2 regions of the Streptomyces sp. NPDC088733 genome follow, and region 1 is predicted to be linked to the other one. Evidence: predicted binding sites of a transcription regulator. Region 1 holds the regulator's gene; the other holds the start of a gene.
The links. The regulator HrcA, encoded in region 1, represses chaperone genes, less so after heat shock. The targets are predictions, from matches to a motif close to TTNGCACTCNGNNNNNCNGAGTGCNAA.
Positions count from the first base shown of each region.

Region 2: groL (chaperonin GroEL) is a predicted target of HrcA. The motif match lies at 2,468-2,494, and genes of this name have one in related genera.

Region 1 covers NZ_JBIVLH010000003.1:206,524-211,316, forward strand. The annotation lists gene ACIP64_RS07045 (nitronate monooxygenase) at 1-361, opposite strand, end outside; gene dnaJ (molecular chaperone DnaJ) at 438-1,577, opposite strand; gene hrcA (heat-inducible transcriptional repressor HrcA) at 1,577-2,593, opposite strand; gene ACIP64_RS07060 (MBL fold metallo-hydrolase) at 2,796-3,530, shown strand; gene ACIP64_RS07065 (DUF3097 domain-containing protein) at 3,561-4,391, shown strand; gene hemW (radical SAM family heme chaperone HemW) at 4,392-4,793, opposite strand, start outside.
Region 2 covers NZ_JBIVLH010000019.1:77,450-82,242, reverse strand. The annotation lists gene groL (chaperonin GroEL) at 659-2,281, opposite strand; gene ACIP64_RS29270 (cold-shock protein) at 2,646-2,852, opposite strand; gene ACIP64_RS29265 (ubiquitin-like small modifier protein 1) at 3,279-3,557, opposite strand; gene thrC (threonine synthase) at 3,608-4,793, opposite strand, start outside.

The DNA.
Region 1 (4,793 bases):
TCTTCGCCCCGTACGCGTCCTCCAGCACGGCGTCGCCGCCGGTGGCGGGGTCGCCCAGGGACGTGCCGTAGTGGCCGGCCTCCCCGGCCACCCGTGCGGCGAACTCCTCGACGCGCGCCGGGTCGGCGGTCTCGCGCTGCGGCATGAAGACGTTGACGCCGAAGGGACGGGAGGTGAGTCCGCGGATCCGGGCGATCTCCTCGCGCATGCCCTCGGCGGTCTTGAAGCCGGCCGCCAGGAAGCCGACGCCGCCGCCCTCGGCCACGGCCGCCGCCAGGGCGGGTGTGGACGTACCGCCGGCCATGGGCGCCTGCACCACCGGATGCGCGGCGAGGGTCGAGAGATCGGTCAGCGCGGCCATGCGTCCATCGTTTCACGAGACCGGGCGCACGGCCGCGCGAGGCGCGGGCGGGTGCCCGCGCCTCGCGCATGCCGCGTCAGCGGCCGTTGAAGGCGTCCTTCAGCCGCGAGAACAGGCCCTGCTGGCCCGGCTGGAACTGGCCCATGGGCCGCTCCTCGCCGCGCAGCTTCGCCAGCCGCCGCAGGAGTTCCTCCTGGTCCGGGTCGAGCTTGCCCGGGGTCTGCACCTCGACGTGCACGACCAGGTCGCCCCGGCCGCCGCCCCGCAGATGCGTGATGCCGCGCTGGTGCAGCGGGATCGACTGGCCGGACTGCGTGCCCGGCCGGATGTCGATCTCCTCCAGCCCGTCCAGGGTCTCCAGCGGCACCTTCGTGCCCAGCGCCGCCGCTGTCATCGGGAGGGTGACGGTGCAGTGCAGGTCGTCGCCGCGGCGCTGGAAGGCCGCGTGCGGCAGTTCGCGGATCTCCACGTACAGGTCGCCGGCGGGGCCGCCGCCGGGGCCGACCTCGCCCTCGCCCGCGAGCTGGATGCGGGTGCCGTTGTCGACGCCGGCGGGGATCTTCACCGTCAGCGTGCGGCGCGAGCGGACCCGGCCGTCGCCCGCGCACTCGGGGCACGGGTTCGGCACGACGGTGCCGAAGCCCTGGCACTGGGGGCAGGGCCGGGAGGTCATGACCTGGCCGAGGAAGGACCGGGTGACCTGGGAGACCTCACCGCGGCCGCGGCACATGTCGCAGGTCTGCGCCGAGGTGCCGGGGGCGGCGCCCTCGCCGTGGCAGGTGTTGCAGACGATCGCCGTGTCGACCTGGATGTCCTTGGTCGTGCCGAAGGCGGCCTCGTCGAGCTCGATCTCCAGCCGGATCATCGCATCCTGGCCGCGCCGGGTGCGCGAGCGCGGGCCGCGCTGGGACGCCGTGCCGAAGAAGGCGTCCATGATGTCGCTGAAGTTGCCGAAGCCCTGGCCGAAGCCCGCGCCCGCACCGGCGCCGCCGCCGTTGGCGGACAGCGGGTCGCCGCCGAGGTCGTAGACCTGCTTCTTCTGCGGGTCCGAGAGCACCTCGTAGGCGGCGTTGATCTCCTTGAACCGCTCCTGCGTCTTCGGGTCCGGATTGACGTCCGGGTGCAGCTCGCGCGCGAGACGGCGGAAGGCCTTCTTGATCTCGTCCGGACTCGCGTCACGGCGCACGCCGAGCACGGCGTAGTAGTCGGTGGCCACTACGACTCCGCCAGGATCTGTCCGACGTAACGTGCCACTGCGCGTACCGCTCCCATCGTTCCGGGGTAGTCCATGCGGGTCGGGCCGACCACGCCAAGTTTCGCGACCGCCTCGTCGCCCGAACCGTAGCCGACGGAGACGACCGATGTGGAGTTCAGGCCCTCGTGGAAATTCTCGTGACCGATTCGCACGGTCACGCCCGAATCCCCGGCCTCGCCCAGCAGCTTCAGGAGCACGACCTGCTCCTCCAGCGCCTCCAGGACCGGGCGGATCGTGAGGGGGAAGTCATGGCCGAAACGGGTCAGGTTGGCGGTGCCGCCCAGCATGATCCGTTCCTCGGTCTCCTCGACCAGGGTCTCCAGCAGCGTGGCCAGCACGACCTGGACGGTCGGCCGGTCGTCGGGCTCGAAGCCGTCCGCGAGGTCCTGCACCAGCTGCGGGACGTCGGCGAAGCGGCGGCCCACCACCCGGCTGTTGAGCCGGGCCCGCAGATCGGCCAGCACGGTCTCGCCCACCGGCGCGGGGGCGTCGACCAGCCGCTGCTCGACCCGGCCGGTGTCCGTGATCAGCACCAGCATCAGCCGGGCCGGCGCGAGCGCCAGCAGTTCGACGTGGCGCACGGTCGAGCGGGTCAGCGACGGGTACTGGACGACGGCGACCTGCCGGGTCAGCTGCGCCAGCAGCCGCACCGTACGGGCCACGACGTCGTCGAGGTCCACCGCGCCGTCCAGGAAGTTCCCGATGGCCCGGCGCTCCGCGCCCGACAGCGGCTTGACGTTCGTGAGCCGGTCGACGAAGAGCCGGTAGCCCTTGTCGGTCGGCACCCGGCCGGCGCTGGTGTGGGGCTGCTGGATGTAGCCCTCCTCCTCCAGCACCGCCATGTCGTTGCGCACCGTGGCGGGGGACACACCCAGCCGGTGGCGTTCGGTGAGCGCCTTGGAACCGACCGGTTCCTCGGTGCCCACGTAGTCCTGGACGATGGCCCGCAGCACTTCGAGCCGTCGTTCGCTCAGCATTGCGGCGTCCACCTCCAGTCGTCGGTCACCGGTGCGTCGGTCGTTTTCCCTGCCCTGGCACTCCCTTCGAGCGAGTGCCAGCTTTCCCCAAGTCAGTGTACGGCGGGGAGGCAAGACCTCGGCAAGGGCGGTCCGCACCCGGACCCCCTCGACCGGTCACCGTAGCGCGCACGGGCCGCCCCGGCGGGGATACCGTCGCCGTGTGGAGACGACACCTGCGGCACCGGGCACCTTCGGCGGCTGGGAGCAACTGGCGCCCGGCGTCGCGCGGTGCCGGATGCCGTTCCTGGACGTCACCATCGGGGTCGTCACCGGCGGCGAGGGCGTCCTGCTCGTCGACACCGGGTCCTCGGTCGCCGAGGGAGCCGGTCTGCGCCGGCGGGTCCGGGAGCTGACCGGGCGCGACGTGACGCACATCGCACTGACCCACGGTCACTTCGACCACGTCTTCGGCACGGCCGCCTTCCCCGGCGCCCAGGTCCACGGGGAGATGACCCTCGGCGCCCACCTGGACCGCGAGCGCGGTGCGCTGCGCCGGGACGCGATCGGGTACGGCGTCCCCGAGGAGGAGGCGGACGAGGCCGCGGCGGCCCTGGTGACTCCGGGCCACCTCGTCGACGGCCACTGGGCGCTGGACCTCGGCGGCGACCGCGAGGCCCTGCTGGTCCACCCCGGTGAGGGACACACCACCCACGACCTGGTCGTGGTCGTACCGGGCACGCCCACCGTGGTCTTCTGCGGCGACCTCGTCGAGGAGTCCGGCGAGCCGCAGGCCGGCCCGGACGCGGCGCCCGGCGCGTGGCCGGGCACCCTGGACCGGCTGCTGGAACTGGGCGGCGGGAACGCGCTCTACGTCCCCGGCCACGGAGCGGTGGTCGACGCGCGCTTCGTCCGCGCCCAACGGGACGCGCTGGCCGCCCGGTTCGGATCCGCTTGAGCGGCCCCGCGCCCGGATACGATCCCTGGCATGCGCAGCCGGAACTACGACGCCGATCTCACCCCGCCCTGGAAGCGGCCGTCGGTGCCCGCGCCCGAGGTCGCGGCCGAACGCGACCTGGTGGTCGAAGAGGTCTTCACGGGGTTCTGCGGGGCGGTGATCCGCTGCGAGAAGACCGCCGAGGGCCCCACCGTCACCCTGGAGGACCGCTTCGGCAAGCACCGCGTCTTCCCGCTCGTGCCGCGCGGCTTCCTCCTGGAGGGCAAGGTCGTCACCCTCGTGCGCCCCGGCGCCGCCGCCCCCTCCGGCCCTCGGCTGACCGCCTCCGGCTCCCTCGCCGTCCCCGGCGCCCGCGCCCGGGTCGCCCGCGCCGGGCGCATCTACGTCGAAGGACGCCACGACGCGGAGCTCGTCGAACGGGTCTGGGGCGACGACCTGCGGATCGAGGGCGTCGTCGTGGAGTACCTGGAGGGCGTCGACGACCTGCCGGCCATCGTCTCCGCCTTCGCCCCGGGACCCGACGCCCGGCTCGGCGTGCTCGTCGACCACCTCGTACCCGGCTCCAAGGAGTCCCGGATCGCCGCCTCGGTCACCGGGGACCACGTGCTGGTCGCCGGCCACCCCTACATCGACGTCTGGGAGGCCGTGAAGCCCGCCTCTCTCGGCATCGCCGCCTGGCCGGCCGTGCCGCGCGGCCAGGACTGGAAGACCGGCGTGTGCCGCGCGCTCGGCTGGCCGGAGAACACCGGTGCCGCCTGGCAGCGCATCCTGGGCTCCGTCCGCTCCTACAAGGACCTCCAGCCGGAACTGCTCGGCCGCGTGGAGGAACTGATCGACTTCGTCACGGCCCCGGGCGCCTGATCAGTCGACCAGGTCCCGCACCACCGCGTCCGCCAGCAGCCGCCCGCGCAGCGTGAGCACCGCCCGCCCCGCCTCGTACGCGCCCGGCTCCAGCAGGCCGTCCGCCACCGCGCGCCCGGCGGCCTCCGCCCCGGCCGGGGCCAGGATGTCCAGCGGGCAGCCGTCCGCGAGCCGCAGCTCCAGCAGGATCCGCTCCACCCGGCGGTCCTCCGCGGCCAGCACCTCGCGGCCCGCGCCCGGACTGCGGCCCTCCGCGAGCGCCGCCGCATACGCCGCGGGATGCTTCACGTTCCACCAGCGCACACCGCCCACGTGCGAATGCGCGCCCGGTCCCGCACCCCACCAGTCGGCACCGGTCCAGTACAGCTCGTTGTGGCGGCAGCGGGCCGCCGTGGACGTCGC
Region 2 (4,793 bases), on a different contig from region 1:
CTGCCCAACCGCCCCTCGCCGTGGGGCCAGCCCTCCAACCGGGCGCGAGGATGCGGGCCTCGGCCCGGTCCTCGCGGGAACGCCCGCTCGGCCGGGCGGCGGAAGGGCGGCGTCCCGTCCGTGGTGACGGAGTTGGCATCGGCCGTGAGGTGGACCGGCTCCCTTGGCAGCCGTACCGCTCGATCAGGGCTTCGGCGTCGTCGCGCGCGGAGCGGTTCCGGAAGCCGTGGTCCCGACCGCGTCGCGCCCGGCATCCGCTCGACCAGTTCCTGCCGCTCTCACGGCGGACCTCTTCCGTGAGCCGGTCGTAGGGCTCGGCCTCCCGTTCCACCCCGGAGTCTCGCCCGCTGAGTCGCTGCCGGACCGCTTCGTCGGTGGGGAGCCGGGCGAGCCGCCCGAGAGGCCGCACCTCAGCACCACCGTGCCCGTCCGGCAGGCGGAATCCGGACGCGCCACGGTCCGCCCTCGGCGGCTGGTCGGGCCCGGTCGGCGCAGCGGCCGTACGCAGCCGGCGCGGGCCGCCGGCGAGGCCGGGGGCAGGCGGCCGCGAGGGCCGCCTCATCGCTCAGCGCCGGGAGGCGGGGACGCGGGAACGCCCGAGGGCGGCACCCCGTGGGGGGTGCCGCCCTCGTTCGTGTACTGCTGAACCCTCGCGGGATCAGAAGTCCATGTCACCGCCCGGCATGCCGCCGCCGGCCGGGGCCGCGGCCTTCTCCGGCTTGTCGGCGATGACGGCCTCGGTGGTGAGGAAGAGCGCGGCGATGGACGCCGCGTTCTGCAGCGCGGAGCGCGTCACCTTGGCCGGGTCGATGATGCCCTCGGCGATCAGGTCGACGTACTCACCGGACGCGGCGTTGAGGCCGTGACCCGGGGTGAGGTTGCGGACCTTCTCCACCACGACGCCGCCCTCGAGGCCGGCGTTGACCGCGATCTGCTTCAGCGGGGCCTCCAGGGCCAGCTTCACGATCGCCGCACCGGTGGCCTCGTCGCCGTCGAGCTCGAGCTTCTCGAAGACGTTGGACGCCTGGAGCAGAGCCACGCCACCACCGGCGACGATGCCCTCCTCGACGGCGGCCTTGGCGTTGCGCACCGCGTCCTCGATGCGGTGCTTGCGCTCCTTGAGCTCGACCTCGGTGGCCGCGCCGGCCTTGATGACGGCCACGCCGCCGGCCAGCTTGGCGAGGCGCTCCTGGAGCTTCTCGCGGTCGTAGTCCGAGTCGCTGTTCTCGATCTCGGCACGGATCTGGTTGACCCGGCCCTGGATCTGGTCGGCGTCGCCGGAGCCGTCCACGATGGTGGTCTCGTCCTTGGTGACGACGACCTTGCGGGCGCGGCCCAGCAGCTCCAGACCGGCGTTCTCCAGCTTGAGGCCGACCTCCTCGGACACCACGGTGCCACCGGTGAGGATGGCGATGTCCTGGAGCATGGCCTTGCGGCGGTCGCCGAAGCCCGGGGCCTTGACGGCGACGGACTTGAAGGTGCCGCGGATCTTGTTGACCACCAGGGTCGACAGGGCCTCGCCGTCCACGTCCTCGGCGATGATCAGCAGCGCCTTGCCGGACTGCATGACCTTCTCCAGCAGCGGGAGCAGGTCCTTGACCGCGGAGATCTTGGAGTTGACGATCAGGATGTACGGGTCGTCGAAGACGGTCTCCATACGCTCCAGGTCGGTGGCGAAGTACGCCGAGATGTAGCCCTTGTCGAAGCGCATACCCTCGGTGAGCTCCAGCTCCAGACCGAAGGTCTGGGACTCCTCGACGGTGATGACGCCTTCCTTGCCGACCTTGTCCATCGCCTCGGCGATGAGCTCGCCGATCTGGGGGTCAGCGGCGGAGATGGAGGCGGTGGAGGCGATCTGCTCCTTGGTCTCCACGTCCTTCGCCTGCTCGAGCAGGGCGGCGGAAACGGCCTCGACGGCCGCCTCGATGCCACGCTTCAGGGCCATCGGGTTCGCACCCGCGGCCACGTTGCGCAGGCCCTCGCGGACCAGCGCCTGGGCGAGGACGGTCGCGGTCGTCGTGCCGTCACCGGCGACGTCGTCCGTCTTCTTCGCGACCTCCTTGACCAGCTCCGCGCCGATCTTCTCGTACGGGTCCTCGAGCTCGATCTCCTTGGCGATGGACACACCATCGTTGGTGATCGTGGGGGCGCCCCACTTCTTCTCGAGGACGACGTTGCGGCCCTTGGGGCCGAGGGTGACCTTGACGGCGTCGGCGAGCTGGTTCATCCCGCGCTCGAGACCGCGCCGTGCCTCCTCGTCGAACGCGATGATCTTGGCCATGTGAAGTGGTCCTCCCGGACTTGGGGTCCCCCCGCGACGCGCGGCCGCGGGGAAGGATTACTCCAGGACCGCGCCGGCGCCCGCGACGGACGGCCTGCCCTTCCGCCGGTTCCTTTCCGGCGGTCGAGCGGGCCTCACCCACTCGGTCCTTTGTCACTCTCAACGTCAGAGTGCTAACGCCAATGATTAGCACTCGCCCTAGGAGAGTGCAAGCCGCTCGGCCGGTCTCCCGCCAGGTGCCGGGGCGGGCGGGGGCGGGCGGGGGGCGCCGGACAGACGAAGGCCCGCCCCCGTTCAGAGGGCGGGCCTTGACATGTACGTTTGAGCGCGTCGGTGCGAGGCGCTCCGTGGCCGGTGCGCGGCGTCAGCCGGCGGCGAGACGGACCATGTCCGCCTGCGGCCCCTTCTGGCCCTGCGAGATCTCGAACTCGACCCGCTGACCTTCCTCGAGGGTGCGGTAGCCGTCCATCTGTATCGCGCTGTAGTGCACGAAGACGTCCGCACCACCGTCGACCGCGATGAAGCCGTAGCCCTTCTCCGCGTTGAACCACTTGACGGTGCCCTGAGCCATTCCTAACTCCCCTATTGCTGGCCTTTCGCAGGCCCGCACCTCGCGGACCCGGGTCAGACCTCACCCCCTACAGCCAAGGGGGCGTGCGCCGGAACGCGTCGACCGCGGCTGAATGTATCTGCACGAACGCTGTCTGCAACAGGTCAATCCGACGAGAAATCCGGGCAGGAGGAAAGGGAAGAACGGCTCGATCGGCCAATGATCCGGGGCAAGTCGGGCGGGACATATGACGCCAACACGACAATCATCGCAGGAATTTGGCGATAAATCGTCGACAGGGACGCCCCGGAAAGAGGGTTTGCGCAGGGCGTTGCAGAGGGTTGCGAGCCTCTGGAACAACTGTACAGCCCTTCAACTACCCCTCACGCACACAGGGGTGCCGGGAGCAACTCCCGGCACCCCTGCCCGTTCCACGGCGCTTCCGGCTCAACAGCCCCCGGCGACCGCGGGGATGATCGACACGGACGCGCCCTCGGCCACCGCGGTCTGCAGGCCCTCGGAGAAACGGACGTCGTCGTCGTTCACGTAGACGTTCACGAAGCGGCGGAGCTTGCCCGTGTCGTCCAGGACACGGGCCGCGATGCCGGGGTGGTTCTTCTCCAGCGACTCGATGACCTCGGCCAGCGTGCCGCCCTCGGCGGGGACCTCGGCCCGGCCGCCGGTGTAGGGGCGGAGGATGGTGGGGATGCGGACGTTCGCGCTCATGATGCGGGGTTCACCTTCGTTTCGGGACGGACGGCGATCGGCGGCCGGGGTCAGCCGGCCAGGCCGGCGGCGCGGAACGCGTCGAGGCTCGGGCGGATGGTGGCGGTGGGACGGGAGGTCGCGGCGACGGCGTCCAGGGTCTTGAGCCCGTCACCGGTGTTGAGCACGACCGTCTCGGCAGCCGGGTCCAACTGCCCGCTCTCGATCAGCTTCTTGAGGACGCCGACGGTCACGCCGCCCGCCGTCTCCGCGAAGATGCCCTCCGTACGGGCGAGCAGCTTGATGGCGTCCACGATCTGCTCGTCGGTGACGTCCTCGACCGCGCCGCCGGTGCGCCGGGCGATATCCAGCACGTAGGGGCCGTCCGCCGGGTTGCCGATGGCGAGCGACTTGGCGATGGTGTTCGGCTTCTGCGGGCGCACGACGTCCTGCCCGGCCTTGAAGGCGGTGGAGACCGGGGAGCACCCCTCGGCCTGGGCGCCGTAGATGCGGTACGGCTTGTCCTCGACCAGGCCGAGCTTGATCAGCTCCTGGAGCCCCTTGTCGATCTTCGTCAGCTGGGAGCCCGAGGCGATCGGGATGACGAGGTTGTCCGGCAGCCGCCAGCCGAGCTGCTCGCAGATCTCGTACGCGAGCGTCTTGGAGCCCTCGCCGTAGTAGGGGCGGAGGTTGACGTTGACGAAGCCCCAGCCCTCGCCGATCGGGTCGCCGATCAGCTCGCTGCAGAAGCGGTTGACGTCGTCGTAGTTGCCCTCGATGCCGACCAGTTCGCCGCCGTAGACGGCGGCCATGACGACCTTGCCCTCCTCCAGGTCGTGCGGGATGAAGACGCAGGACCGGAAGCCGGCGCGGGCCGCCGCGGCGCCGACCGCGCCCGCGAGGTTGCCGGTGGAGGAGCAGGACAGCGTGGTCAGGCCGAAGGTGCGGGCGGCCTCCAGGGCGATGGCGACCACACGGTCCTTGAAGGAGTGCGTGGGGTTGCCGGAGTCGTCCTTGATGTGCAGGCCGCCGGTGACGCCCAGTTCGCGGGCGAGGTTGTCGGCCTTGACGAGCTTGGTGAAGCCGGGGTTCAGATTGGGCTTGGTGGCCACGTCGGCGGGGACGGGCAGCAGCGGCGCGTAGCGCCAGATGTTGTTCGGACCGGACTCGATGCGCTTGCGGAGCGTCTCGGGATCGCCGGCGGGAAGGTCGTAGGCCACTTCGAGCGGCCCGAAACAGACCTCGCACGCGAAGATC